Regions from separate parts of the Pinisolibacter sp. DMC100 genome, predicted to be linked through region 2. Evidence: predicted binding sites of a transcription regulator. Region 2 holds the regulator's gene; each other region holds the start of a gene.
What was found. Region 2 encodes HrcA, which represses chaperone genes, less so after heat shock. Its sites were predicted from a motif close to GTTAGCACTCNCNNNNNGNGAGTGCTAAC; they were not measured.
Positions count from the first base shown of each region.

Region 1 (4,365 bases), 940 kb from region 2:
ACCCTGGTCGGCAAGCCCTGGGGCCCGGTCTACGACGAGACGCGGATGCGGATCTCGGAACTCTACGGCAAGCCCTTCGCCGAGGTGCGCACGCTGGCGATCGGCGACGGCCTGGCGACCGACGTGCGCGGCGCCTTCCTGCAGAAGATCGACACGCTCTTCGTCACCGGCGGCATCCACGCCGCCGACTTCGGCCCGATCGACGACCCCGACGCCACCCGCGTCTCGGCGCGCCTCGAGGCCGAGAAGCTCGGCGCCACCGCCTTCGTGCCGCGCCTGCGCTGGTGAGCGTCGGCGCCTCCCGCGCCCCGACATCGTCCCGAGCAAACCATCACCCGAAACGAAAGAGGCGGCCCGAAGGCCGCCTCTCGTGTTTTCGTCGGGGGAACTTCCTCAGAAGTCCATGCCGCCCTCCGAAGTCGGGCTTGCCCGACTTCGGCACTTCTCAGTGATGGGCGGCCTTCACGGCCTTCCGATCCTGTCGGATCAGAAGTCCATGCCGCCCATGCCGCCCATGCCGCCGCCCGGCATCGCCGGGGCGGATTCCTTGCGCGGCTTCTCGGCGATCATCGCCTCGGTGGTGATCAGCAGGCCGGCGACCGAAGCCGCGTCCTGGAGCGCCGTGCGGACGACCTTGGTCGGGTCGATGATGCCGGCCGACACCATGTTGACGAACTGCTCGGTCTGAGCGTCGAAGCCGATCTCGGCGTCGGGGTTCTCGAGCAGCTTGCCGACCACGATCGAGCCTTCCACGCCGGCGTTCTCGGCGATCTGACGGATCGGGGCCTCGAGGGCCTTCAGCACGATGTTGATACCGGCCTGGACGTCGGCGACGTCGGACGACAGGGCCTCGACCGCCTTCTTGGCGCGCAGCAGAGCCACGCCGCCACCGGGGACGATGCCTTCTTCGACCGCGGCGCGGGTCGCGGCGAGCGCGTCGTCCACACGGTCCTTCTTCTCCTTGACCTCGACCTCGGTCGCGCCGCCGACGCGGATGACCGCGACGCCGCCGGCGAGCTTGGCGAGACGCTCCTGGAGCTTCTCACGGTCGTAGTCGGAGGTGGTCTCCTCGATCTGGGCCTTGATCTGGGCGACGCGCGCCTCGATCTCGGCCTTGGCGCCGGTGCCGTCGACGATCGTGGTGTTCTCCTTGGCGATCGTGACCTTCTTGGCGCGGCCGAGCATGTCGAGGGTGACGTTCTCGAGCTTGATGCCGAGGTCTTCCGACACGACCTGACCGTTGGTCAGGATGGCGATGTCCTCGAGCATGGCCTTGCGACGGTCACCGAAGCCCGGCGCCTTGACGGCGGCGATCTTCAGGCCACCGCGCAGCTTGTTGACCACCAGGGTGGCGAGAGCCTCGCCCTCGACGTCCTCGGCGATGATCAGCAGCGGCTTGGAGGTCTGCACCACGGCCTCGAGGACCGGGAGCATCGCCTGCAGGTTGGAGAGCTTCTTCTCGTGGATCAGGATGTAGGGATCCTCGAGGTCGGCCACCATCTTGTCGGCGTTGGTGATGAAGTAGGGCGACAGGTAGCCGCGGTCGAACTGCATGCCTTCGACGACGTCGAGCTCGGTCTCGGCGGTCTTGGCTTCCTCGACGGTGATGACACCCTCGTTGCCGACCTTCTGCATGGCCTCGGCGATCATCTCGCCGATCGCCTTCTCGCCGTTCGCGGAGATCGTGCCGACCTGCGCGACCTCGGCCGAGGTCTTGATCTTGCGCGAGCGGCCCTCGAGGTCCTTGACCGCGGTGGCGGCGGCGAGCTCGACGCCGCGCTTGAGGTCCATCGGGTTCATGCCGGCGGCGACCGCCTTGGCGCCCTCGCGGACGATGGCCTGGGCGAGCACGGTCGCGGTGGTGGTGCCGTCACCGGCGAGGTCGGCGGTCTTCGAGGCCACTTCGCGCACCATCTGGGCGCCCATGTTCTCGAACTTGTCCTCGAGCTCGATCTCCTTGGCGACCGACACACCGTCCTTGGTGATGCGGGGGGCGCCGAAGGACTTGTCGATGACGACGTTGCGGCCCTTCGGGCCGAGCGTCACCTTGACGGCGTTGGCGAGGATGTCGACGCCGCGCAGCATGCGCTCGCGGGCATCGGCGGAAAACTTGACGTCTTTGGCAGCCATTTCAGTCTCCTCGATCGTCGTGGTCGCGGGATTTGTCGCGCGCGACCATGCGACGGGCAATGCGGTGAAGGATGGCGGCGACGACGACGCCCAGGATCAGAACGAGGCCGATCTGCCATTCGGCGGTGATCAGCGGATGTCCCGGCGTTCCGAGCATGGTCGTCTCCGCGTGGGTCGGATCAGCCGACGATGCCCAGGATGTCGCTCTCCTTCATGATGAGGAGATCCTGACCGCCGAGCTTGATCTCGGTGCCCGACCACTTGCCGAACAGCACCTTGTCGCCGACCTTGACGTCGAGCGCGATCAGCTTGCCGGCGTCGTCGCGGGCGCCGGGGCCGACGGCGACGATCTCGCCTTCCTGCGGCTTCTCCTGCGCGGTGCCGGGGATGATGATGCCGCCGGCGGTCTTCTGCTCGGCTTCGATGCGCTTGACGACGACGCGGTCGGCGAGCGGACGGAAGGAGATGGACATGGATGCGATCCTCTCTGGAACACGTTCGTTCGGCTCTCGCCCGTGATCCGACCTCGCGATGGATGGATCGGGGCGGGCGATGCCGGGAAATCGACCTGTTGGCACTCGTCGAAATCGAGTGCCAACAGGGTCGCTCGGAGATAGGGACGAAGGCGGCGCGAGTCAAGGCGGAGGACGTTTTCCGCCGTTCGGGCCGCCGCCGTCCGGTCGATCCGGCGCGGCGGGGCGCCGGCAACCCCGGCGCCCTCACCAGAAGAGGACGTGGATCACCAGCGCCCAGAAGCCGAGCGACAGGGCGAGGGCACCCAGTCGCACCCAACGGACCCACCAGGGTCGCGGCTCGGCGTCGATCGCCGCCTCGACCTCCTCGAGTTCCGGCGGTGCGTCGTCCACCAGGAAATGCTCGATGAAGGAGATACCGTCGGGGCAATTCCCGGCTGTTCCATAGGTGACGCTTGGCGCTCTGTTGTGAGAACTGTCGTCGTCGGCCATCGTATCCACCCGGAAGAACATCTTCGCTTCTGGATAGCCCGGAAAGTTGGTGTACGAGGACTATCTGAAAACACAATAACTCAGGCAAAATACGCATATCAAATCGCGTTTTTCGTAATATTTCGGGCGTGATTTAATTAACCCAGGGTCATAAACCATCCGTTAGTTATGCTTAGTCAAACATAACGCAGCGTCTTTGCCATTTTTGCGTGTGGCATCTGAGGCAGTTTTGCAAACCTGAACTGCAAAAATTACATGCCTCGATGTGGACGAGCGCGGGAAAAGAACCTCTTCCGGCGCCGGGCGAGGGCGAGTTGGCCGCGCGCGAGGGCACGTGCCGTGATGACGCGCGACGGCGCGGCCGGCCCCAGGGTGAGAGGCCGACGGCGCCGTGGCGGTTTGTCGAACGGGGAGGGCGGACGACGCGAGCGACGCGCTCAGACGAAGTCGAGCGCCGCCATGGTGGCGGCAGCCGCGGCGGCGGCGGCGATACCGGCGACGGCGGCGACGCGTCTCGGCGCGGCGACACGGACCGGGATCGGGACGAGTGCGGGTTCGCTCTTCGGAAGGGTCGCATTCTCCGGCACGGTGCCGATGAAGATGATGTGCGCGGCGCGCTTCAGGAAGCGCAGGGCGCGACGGGCGAGATCGCCGGTCGTCATGATCCGCGCGAGCGGCGCCGGCACGGTGCGCCGGCAGACCGCGAGCTTGCGGACCGGCTCGACCACCCGCCAGACGGCGTGCGAACCACCGGGAAAGAAGGCGACGGAACCCGCGCGCAGCACGTGCTCGCTGCCGTCGGGCATGGTCACGGCGACGACGCCCTCCATGACGTGGACGGTCTCGTCCCAGTGGAACTGCCAGCGGAAGGTGCCGGGCGTGCAGTCCCACAGCGCCGTGGTGGCGAAGCCGTCGGCGCCGGAAGCGAGCGCGACGATGCGGGCCTGCGGCGCGCCTTCGAGGATCCAGGAGGAGGCGATCGGGCAGTCCTGCCAGTCGTCGCGGTCGTCGTCGGAGAAGACGGGGGCACCCTTCGCGGGGCCGGTCGCGGCGGAAAGAGCGTTCGAAGCCATGATCGGACGGATCTCCTGTGGCAGGTCGGGCGATCGTGCCCGTCTCACCGTCCTATCAGAGCCGCCTCGAGACGCGGTTTTTCCGATCGCTCGAATTTTATCGAAGGCTCACGCAGGGGAAGTCGCCGCGGCCTCCTCCTCCTCGTCCTGCAGCTCGCCGGCCGCGACCAGCGCGGCGAAGCGGCCGCCCGCGGCCA
Region 1 is NZ_JBQUZT010000001.1:1,355,670-1,360,034, forward strand. It holds gene ACT541_RS06215 (TIGR01459 family HAD-type hydrolase) at 1-288, shown strand, start outside; gene groL (chaperonin GroEL) at 487-2,130, opposite strand; gene ACT541_RS06225 (hypothetical protein) at 2,132-2,287, opposite strand; gene ACT541_RS06230 (co-chaperone GroES) at 2,310-2,603, opposite strand; gene ACT541_RS06235 (hypothetical protein) at 2,850-2,996, opposite strand; gene ACT541_RS06240 (cupin domain-containing protein) at 3,533-4,168, opposite strand; gene ACT541_RS06245 (glucan ABC transporter ATP-binding protein/ permease) at 4,277-4,365, opposite strand, start outside.
Region 1: the regulator HrcA is predicted to act here: its motif matches at 2,701-2,729, upstream of ACT541_RS06230 (co-chaperone GroES).

Region 2 (4,365 bases):
GCGGCGAAGGCGGAAAAGGCCCGTGCGCGATGGGAACGTCCGGTCTCGCCCGGCTTCAACCCGTGCTTCTCCTCGGCCGACATCTCGCCGAAGGTGCGGCTCTCGCCCTCCGGCAGGAACATCGGGTCGTAACCGAAGCCGGCGTCGCCCCGCGGCGGCCAGACCAGGGTGCCGTGGACCTCGCCGCGCACCGTCTCGGTGTGACCGTCGGGCCAGGCGAGGCAGAGGGCGGCGACGAAATGGGCGGCACGATCGGTGCTGCCCGACTGCGCCAACATCTCCTCGATGTTGCGCATGGCGCGGGCGAAGTCCTTGTCCTCGCCGGCCCAGCGCGCCGAGAAGATGCCCGGCTGACCGCCGAGCGCCGCGACGCAGAGCCCACTGTCGTCGGCGAGCGCCGGCAGGCCCGAGGCGAGGGCGGCGGCGAGCGCCTTGAGGGCCGCGTTGGCCTCGAAGGTCTCGCCGTTCTCCTCCGGCTCGGGCAGGTCGAGTTCGCCCGCCGACACGGCATCGATGCCGTGGGGGGCGAGCAGATCGCGGATCTCGGCGAGCTTGCCCTTGTTGTGGGTGGCGACGACGATCCGGCCGCCTTCGAGACGACGTGGGGTCATGGACGATCCTCCCTCTCCGGGCCGAGCGGCCGCGCTCAGCCGATGATGGTCTTCTGCAGGGCGACGAGCTCGCCGACGCCCTTTTCGGCGAGGCCGAGCAGCGCGTCGAGCTCGGCGCGGGTGAAGGGCTTGCCCTCCGCCGTGCCCTGGATCTCGACGATGCCACCGGAGCCGGTGATGACGAAGTTGGCGTCGGTCTCGGCGTTGGAATCCTCGGCATAGTCGAGATCGAGCACCGGAGTGCCGCGATAGATGCCGCAGGAGATCGCCGCGATGTGGTCCTTGAGGACCTCGCCCTTGAACATGTCGCGCGCCTTCATCCAGGCGAGACAGTCGTGCAGCGCGATCCAGGCACCGGTGATCGAGGCGGTGCGGGTGCCGCCGTCGGCCTGGATGACGTCGCAGTCGACGGTGATCTGGCGCTCGCCGAGCGCCTGCAGGTCGACCACGGCGCGCAGGCTACGGCCGATCAGACGCTGGATCTCGTGGGTGCGGCCCGACGGCTTGCCGGCATTGACCTCGCGACGCATGCGGTCGTGGGTGGCGCGCGGCAGCATGCCGTATTCGGCGGTGACCCAGCCGCGGCGCTGACCGCGCAGCCAGCCGGGCACGTTGTCCTCGAGGCTGGCGGTGCACAGCACGTGGGTATCGCCGAACTTCACCAGGCAGGAGCCCTCGGCGTGTTTGGCGACGCCGCGCTCGAGGCTGACGGAGCGCAGTTCGTCGGCGGCGCGTTTGGACGGGCGCATGGATATCTTTCGTTCGTTGGTCGTTTCGTAGGTCTCCCGTATCCCGCCGGGGGGCGGAGGTAAAGGCCGATCGGGGTCGCGGGACGATTGATCGGCCGCCGCCGTGATGTACGATCGAGGCCACGGCCCGATCGACGGGTCGACGGATTCAGCATGGCCCAGCCGCCGTTCCTCACCCAACCGCCTATCGCCGCCGGTGCCGGCAGCCTCGCCCAGCTCGACGAGCGCTCGCGCGAGATCTTCCGCCGCATCGTCGAGGGCTATCTCGACACCGGCGAACCGGTCGGCTCGCGCAACATCTCGAAACTGCTGCCGATGGCGCTGTCGCCGGCCTCGGTGCGCAACGTCATGGCCGATCTCGAACAGGCGGGCCTGATCTTCGCCCCGCACACCTCGGCCGGCCGGCTGCCGACCGAGAGCGGTCTGCGCTTCTTCGTCGATGCGATGCTGGAGATCGGCGATCTCGGCGAAGGCGAACGCCGCCGCATCGAGGCGGAGATCCGCGCCGCCGGCCGCACGCCGGAAGAGGTGCTGACCGAGGCGAGCCAGATGCTCTCCGGCCTCACGCGCGGCGCCGGTCTGGTGCTCGCCCACAAGGCCGATCTCAGGCTGAAGCACATCGAATTCGTCCGTCTGGAGCCGACGCGTGGCCTCGTCGTGCTGGTCGGCGAGGACGGATCGGTCGAGAACCGCGTCGTCGAGCTGCCGCTCGGCCTGCCGCCCTCGGCGCTGGTCGAGGCGACCAACTATCTCAACCGCACCATCCGCGGCCGCACCCTGACGGAGGCGCGGGCCGAACTCGAACGGCTCCAGGGCGAGCGTCAGGCCGAACTCGACGACCTGACCGCCCGCGTCGTCGAGGACGGGCTCGCCACCTGGGGCGAGGCGGCAGAAGGACGGCCGCAGCAGCTGATCGTGCGCGGCCGCGCCAATCTGCTCGACGATCTGCGTGCGGCGGAAGACCTCGAGCGCATCCGCTCGCTCTTCGACGACCTCGAGCGCAACCGCGACCTGATCGAGCTTCTCGGCGACGCCGAGCGCGGCGAGGGCGTGCGCATCTTCATCGGCTCGGAGGCGAAGCTGCATTCGCTGTCGGGGTCGTCGCTGGTGCTGGCGCCCTATCGCGACGCCGAGGCCCGCGTCGTCGGCGTGCTCGGCGTCATCGGCCCGACGCGCCTCCACTACGGCCGCATCGTGCCGATGGTCGACTACACCGCCAAGCTGGTCAGCCGGCTGATCGGGTGAGTTCGATTCGGAGGCGTTCGAATCGGATGCGAGACGATCGGGTTCCGTCTCCATCCAATTGTTTCAATTGGCGTTTTGTTTCGACTGTGGTGCGTGATGCTTCGAGACGGGCGCCCGAAGGGCGCGCCCCTCGGCATGAAGCGCATGTATTTGTTCTGAAACAGAAAAACACCTCATGCTGAGGAGCGGGCCGATGGCCCGCGTCTCGAAGCATCGCGCACCAAGGCAGGGAACCACCCCAAGGGTCCGAGAGCAGCCCCTCCGCCACCTCCGACGCCCCCATTTGCATTGTCCGCCGGGACGCCTACATGAGACGAACCGCGACGCCGTCCGCGCCCTCGAGAGACCCCCGGAGCCCCCCATGACCACGCCCACCGCTTCCTCCCCCGAGAGCTGGCACGGAACCACCATCGTCGCCGTCCGCAAGGGTGCCAAGGTCGTGGTGGCCGGCGACGGGCAGGTGACGCTCGGGGCGACCGTGATCAAGCACACGGCGCGCAAGGTGCGCCGGATCGGCCGCGGCGACGTGATCGGCGGCTTCGCCGGGGCGACCGCCGACGCCTTCACCCTGTTCGAGCGGCTGGAGAAGAAGCTCGAGCAGTATCCCGGGCAGCTGACGCGCGCCTGCGTCGAGCTCGCCAAGGACTGGCGCACCGATCGCTACCTGCGCCGGCTGGAAGCGATGATGATCGTCGCGGATGCCACCACGACGCTGGTTCTGACCGGCAATGGCGACGTGCTGGAGCCGGAAGGCGGCGTCGCCGGCATCGGCTCGGGCGGCACCTATGCTCTGGCGGCGGCGCGGGCGCTGATCGATCAGGATCTCGACGCCGAGGCGATCGCGCGAAAGGCGATGGCGATCGCCGCCGAGATCTGCGTCTACACCAACACCAACGTCGTCGTGGAGACGATCTGACATGAGCGACGGCGGCATTCGGCCCGACGATCCCGCCTTCTCCATCGGCCCGGCCGATCTCGACGCGGCGGTCGCCGCCGGCGTGATCGCGGCGGAGACCGCGACGGCGCTCGCCGCCTTCGCCACCGCGCGCGGGCGGGAACTGCCCGCCGCAGCCGACGAGGAGGCGGTGCGCTTCGTCACCTCGTTCAACGACGTCTTCGTCACCCTCGGCATCGCGCTGCTCACCGGCGCGGTCGTCGTCCTCGGCTTCCAGTTCGCGCCGATCGCGGCCGGTCCGGCCGTCGCCGTGCTCGCCTGGGGCCTCGCCGAGATCTTCACCGCGCGCCGCCGCATGGCTTTTCCGAGCATCGTGCTCGTCGCCCTCTTCGTCGCCGCCTGCGGCGGCAGCGTCGTCATGGCGAGTGGCGGCGGCGGCCCCTTCGTGGCGCTCGGCGCCGGCCTCGCCATGCTGATCGGCGGCTATGTCCACTGGCGCCGCTTCGGCGTGCCGATCTCGGTCGCCGCCGCAGCGGCCGGCGCGATCGCGATGACGGTCGGTCTCCTCGCCGGTGTCGCGCGGCCCTTCCTCGACGCCTATTTCGGCGCGGTCTGTCTGGTGTTGGGCCTCGGCGTCTTCGCGCTGGCGATGAAGTGGGACTTCTCCGACCGCGAGAGGCGGACGCGGCGCACCGACACCGCCTTCTGGCTGCACGTGCTGGCCGCCCCGCTGATCGTCCATCCGCTCGCTTCCCTGCTCGGCGCCGGCTTCGCCACCGTCTCGGGCGCGGCCCCGGCGCTGATCCTGGCGATGTTCGCGGTGATCGCCCTCGTCGCCATCGTGGTCGACCGCCGTGCCCTGCTC
Region 2 is NZ_JBQUZT010000001.1:420,455-424,819, reverse strand. It holds gene rdgB (RdgB/HAM1 family non-canonical purine NTP pyrophosphatase) at 1-611, opposite strand, end outside; gene rph (ribonuclease PH) at 647-1,360, opposite strand; gene hrcA (heat-inducible transcriptional repressor HrcA) at 1,514-2,605, shown strand; gene hslV (ATP-dependent protease subunit HslV) at 2,967-3,521, shown strand; gene ACT541_RS02035 (hypothetical protein) at 3,523-4,365, shown strand, end outside.

Region 3 (4,365 bases), on a different contig from region 2:
CCCGCCCATGCCGCCGGCCGGCATGGCCGGAGCGGCGTCCTTCTTGGGCTTGTCGGCGATCATCGCCTCGGTGGTGATCAGCAGGCCGGCGACGGAAGCCGCGTCCTGCAGGGCGCAGCGCACGACCTTGGCCGGATCGATCACGCCGAAGGCGAACATGTCGCCGTACTTGCCGGTCTGGGCGTTCCAGCCGAAGGCCGGATCGGTGTTCTCGAGGATCTTGCCGACCACGATCGAGCCGTCGTCGCCGGCGTTGAAGGCGATCTGACGGGCCGGCGCGGTGATCGCCTTGCGGACGATGTCGACGCCGGTCTTCTGGTCGGCGTTGGCGAACTCGACGTGATCGAGCGCGGGGAGGGCGCGCAGCAGGGCGACGCCGCCGCCCGGCAGGATGCCTTCCTCGACCGCCGCGCGGGTGGCGTGCATGGCGTCGTCGACGCGGTCCTTCTTCTCCTTGACCTCGACCTCGGTGGCGCCGCCGACGCGGATCACCGCGACGCCGCCCGCGAGCTTGGCGAGACGCTCCTGGAGTTTCTCGCGGTCGTAGTCGGAGGTGGTCTCCTCGACCTGCGCCTTGATCTGGGCGACGCGGGCCTCGATCTCGGCCTTGGCGCCGACGCCGTCGACGATCGTGGTGTTCTCCTTCTCGATCACCACCTTCTTGGCGCGGCCGAGCATGTCGAGCGTCACGGTCTCGAGCTTGATGCCGAGGTCTTCCGACACGACCTGACCGCCGGTCAGGATGGCGATGTCCTCGAGCATGGCCTTGCGGCGATCACCGAAGCCCGGAGCCTTCACCGCCGCGACCTTGAGGCCGCCGCGCAGCTTGTTGACGACCAGCGTCGCCAGAGCCTCGCCCTCGACGTCCTCGGCGACGATGACCAGCGGACGGCCGGTCTGCACGACCGCCTCGAGCACCGGCAGCATGGCCTGGAGGTTCGACAGCTTCTTCTCGTGGATGAGGATGTAGGGGTCCTCGAGCTCGGCGCGCATCTTCTCCGTGTTGGTCACGAAGTAGGGCGAGAGATAGCCGCGATCGAACTGCATGCCCTCGACGACGTCGAGCTCGGTGACGGCGGTCTTGGCCTCTTCCACCGTGATGACGCCCTCGTTGCCGACCTTCTGCATCGCCTGGGCGAGGAAGGCGCCGATCTCGGTGTCGCCGTTGGCGGAGATGGTGCCGACCTGGGCGATCTCCTCGTTGGAGGTCACCTTCTTGGCGCGCTTCTCGAGATCCTTGACGATGGCGGCGACCGCGAGGTCGATGCCGCGCTTCAGGTCCATCGGGTTCATGCCGGCGGTCACCGCCTTGGCACCTTCCTTGACGATGGCCTGGGCGAGAACGGTGGCGGTGGTGGTGCCGTCACCGGCGAGGTCGTTGGTCTTCGAGGCCACTTCGCGCACCATCTGGGCGCCCATGTTCTCGAACTTGTCCTCGAGCTCGATCTCCTTGGCGACGGTGACGCCGTCCTTGGTGATGCGGGGCGCACCGTAGGACTTCTCGATGACGACGTTGCGGCCCTTGGGGCCGAGGGTGACCTTCACCGCATTGGCGAGGATGTCGACGCCGCGCAGCATCTTCTCGCGCGCATCGATGGAAAACTTGACGTCCTTGGCAGCCATTTCGGTCTACTCCGGGTGGAAGGGGAAACTGATGTCGAGGGAGCGGAACTGTCCCCGGGTGTGGTTCAGGCCACGATCCCGAGAATGTCGCTCTCCTTCATGATCAGGAGGTCCTGACCGTCGATCTTGACCTCGGTGCCGGACCACTTGCCGAAGAGCACCTTGTCGCCGGCCTTCACCTCGAGGGCGACGAGGGCGCCCTTCTCGTCACGGGCACCGGGGCCGACGGCGACGACTTCGCCTTCCTGCGGCTTTTCCTTGGCGGTGTCCGGGATGATGATGCCGCCGGCGGTCTTCTGCTCGGCTTCGATGCGCTTGACCACGACGCGGTCGTGCAGCGGACGGAACTTCATGGATCTCATCCTCCGATCGGGACAGAGAGTTTGTTTCGGGACCCTGCGGGGCTCCCGTCAGGCCGGTCCGTTCTGCTCACGGAATGAACACCATCTGCCGGAGAGCGGGGCACGGAGCCGGTGCGGCTCATCTGGGCAGTGCCGTCGTCGGCTTCAAGAGGGAGGCCGAAAAAATTTGGCACTCCGCGATCGGGAGTGCCAGCGGCGCGGTACGGGCGGTCGAGACGGGCGCTTCCGGCGAACCGAGAGGCGTCGGTGAGACGGTGCGATCGACAAATCCGAACGCTCTGGCAGCACTCTCGCCGAACTGCTGCCAAGTGTATGATTTCAAACACTATTAACTGGTATCGGCGTTGCATGGAAGAGGGGGCGACGTTCTGTCCGCGTCGCCGCAGCGAGGAGGGTCCACCATGCCGCAACCGATCGTCGACGATGCCTTCCGCCGTCAGCTGGAAGGCTATTCGCTCACCACCGCCCACATTCTCTACCGGATGCCCGATCGTCCGCTCCTGCTGCAGAGCTACGTCTGGCAGGACTACGACGTGGCACCGACGTTTCCCGAACTCGAGAAGTTCCTCGACTTCTGGGAGCGTGAACTCGACGGGCCGATCCATTCGGTCGAAGTGGCCCACGCCAAGATGATCGCCGCGGCCGAATGGAAACGCGTCGACGGGATCTTCCGCCTGCATTGACGCCCGAACGGTCCGCGGCGCGGGCCGATGTCGGTCGTTCGATTCCGCCCGGCGGCCCCCCGCCGGGCGGTCGCACGTCGGCACTCCCGTTCGACCGGCGACGCGGACACGACTCGCAATTCCTGAAATATCAAGAAACATTCTGTGAAGTTATACTATCAGTATTGTTCGCGAATTTCGAGAAATCTGGCTCCCTCTTTTGAGAAAAACCATCCCATTAAGGCCTCGTTAACGACACTCACGGATTGTCGATGGCCGGGAAAGCACGTCAACGGGCCGAAATTCTGTCGAACCACATGCGGTTCATCGGGGTGGTGTGGCCCGGAGCGGGGGATTCGTCATGTCGTTCAAGAACTGGCCCATGATCTGGAAAGTCGTCAGTCTGCTGTTGCTGCTCGGCGGCGTCAGCCTGACCGGCGCCTACTATGCGACGTCGAAGTTGATCGACATCGACAAGTCCTATTCCGATCTCCTCGATCACGACGCGAGCGCCATCACCAAGCTCGCCCGGGCCGTGCGCTTCATCCGCACCTACGAGGCGGGCGTCTATCGGAACATCGTCGCGACCACCGACGAGGGCAACCGCGCGGCGATCAGCATGCAGGAGGGGGCGTTGAAGGAGGGGCAGGAGCAGGTCGCGATGGCGATCAAGCTGCTGCCGGCCGATGCGAGCGCCATCGAGGCCGTCGACCGCATGGTCAAGGAAGCGACGAACGGCCCGTGCCGCCAGGTCGTCAAGATCGCCAACGAGAGCACGACGATCGAGGGCAACTCCAAGGCCGGCATGCTGATGGAGACGGAATGCCGACCGGCCCTCGGCAAGGCGATCGAGGCGTTCAGTACCTTCAATGCCAAGCTGTCCGTCCGAATCGAGAAGGAGAGCGCCGAAGCGACGGCCTCGTCGCTGTCGACCTTCCGCTGGACGCTCGGGGTGATCGCCGCCGCGATCGTCGGCGTGCTCGGTCTCGCCGTGCTCGCCGTCCGCAACGGTCTGGTCGCGCCGCTCCTCGCGTCGATGAACGGCATGGGCGCGCTCGGTCGCGGCGAACTGCAGGTGGTGATCACCGGCGCCGACCGGCGCGACGAGATCGGCGCCATGGCCAAGTCCCTAGAAGTGCTGCGCGATCAGCTCCAGGCCGCCGAACGCGCGCGTCAGGAACAGGCGGCGCGGGAAGAGAACGAGCGCCGTCTGCTCGCTCGCCGCGAGAGGCTCGCCGGCGATTTCGTCGGCCGCATGCAGAGTCTCGCCGCCAGCTTCACCCAGTCGTCGGGCGAGATGGCGGATGCCGCCAAGAACCTCTCGGCCACCGCCGAGGAGACCTCGCGGCAGGCCCAGGCCGTCGCCGCGGCGGCGGAAGAGGCCGCCTCCAACGTCCAGACGGTGTCGGCCGCGTCCGAAGAACTCGCCGCCTCGGTGCGCGAGATCGGCGGGCAGGTCGGCCACTCGGCGCAGGTCGCCGACACCGCCTACGGCGAGGCCGAGACCTCGAACGCCCGCATCGGCCAGCTCGCCACGGCGGCCGCGGCGATCGGTGACGTCGTCAACCTGATCCGCGACATCGCCGGACAGACCAACCTCCTCGCCCTCAACGCCACGATCGAGGCGGCGCGCGCCGGCGAGGCGGGCAAGGGCTTCGCCGTCGTCGCGGCGGAAGTGAAGCAGCTCGCCGACCAGACCTCCAAGGCGACCGGCGACA
Region 3 is NZ_JBQUZT010000009.1:35-4,399, reverse strand. It holds gene groL (chaperonin GroEL) at 1-1,623, opposite strand, end outside; gene groES (co-chaperone GroES) at 1,689-1,976, opposite strand; gene ACT541_RS19090 (usg protein) at 2,387-2,668, shown strand; partial or broken gene ACT541_RS19085 (methyl-accepting chemotaxis protein) at 3,030-4,365, shown strand, end outside.
Region 3: the regulator HrcA is predicted to act here: its motif matches at 2,151-2,179, upstream of groES (co-chaperone GroES).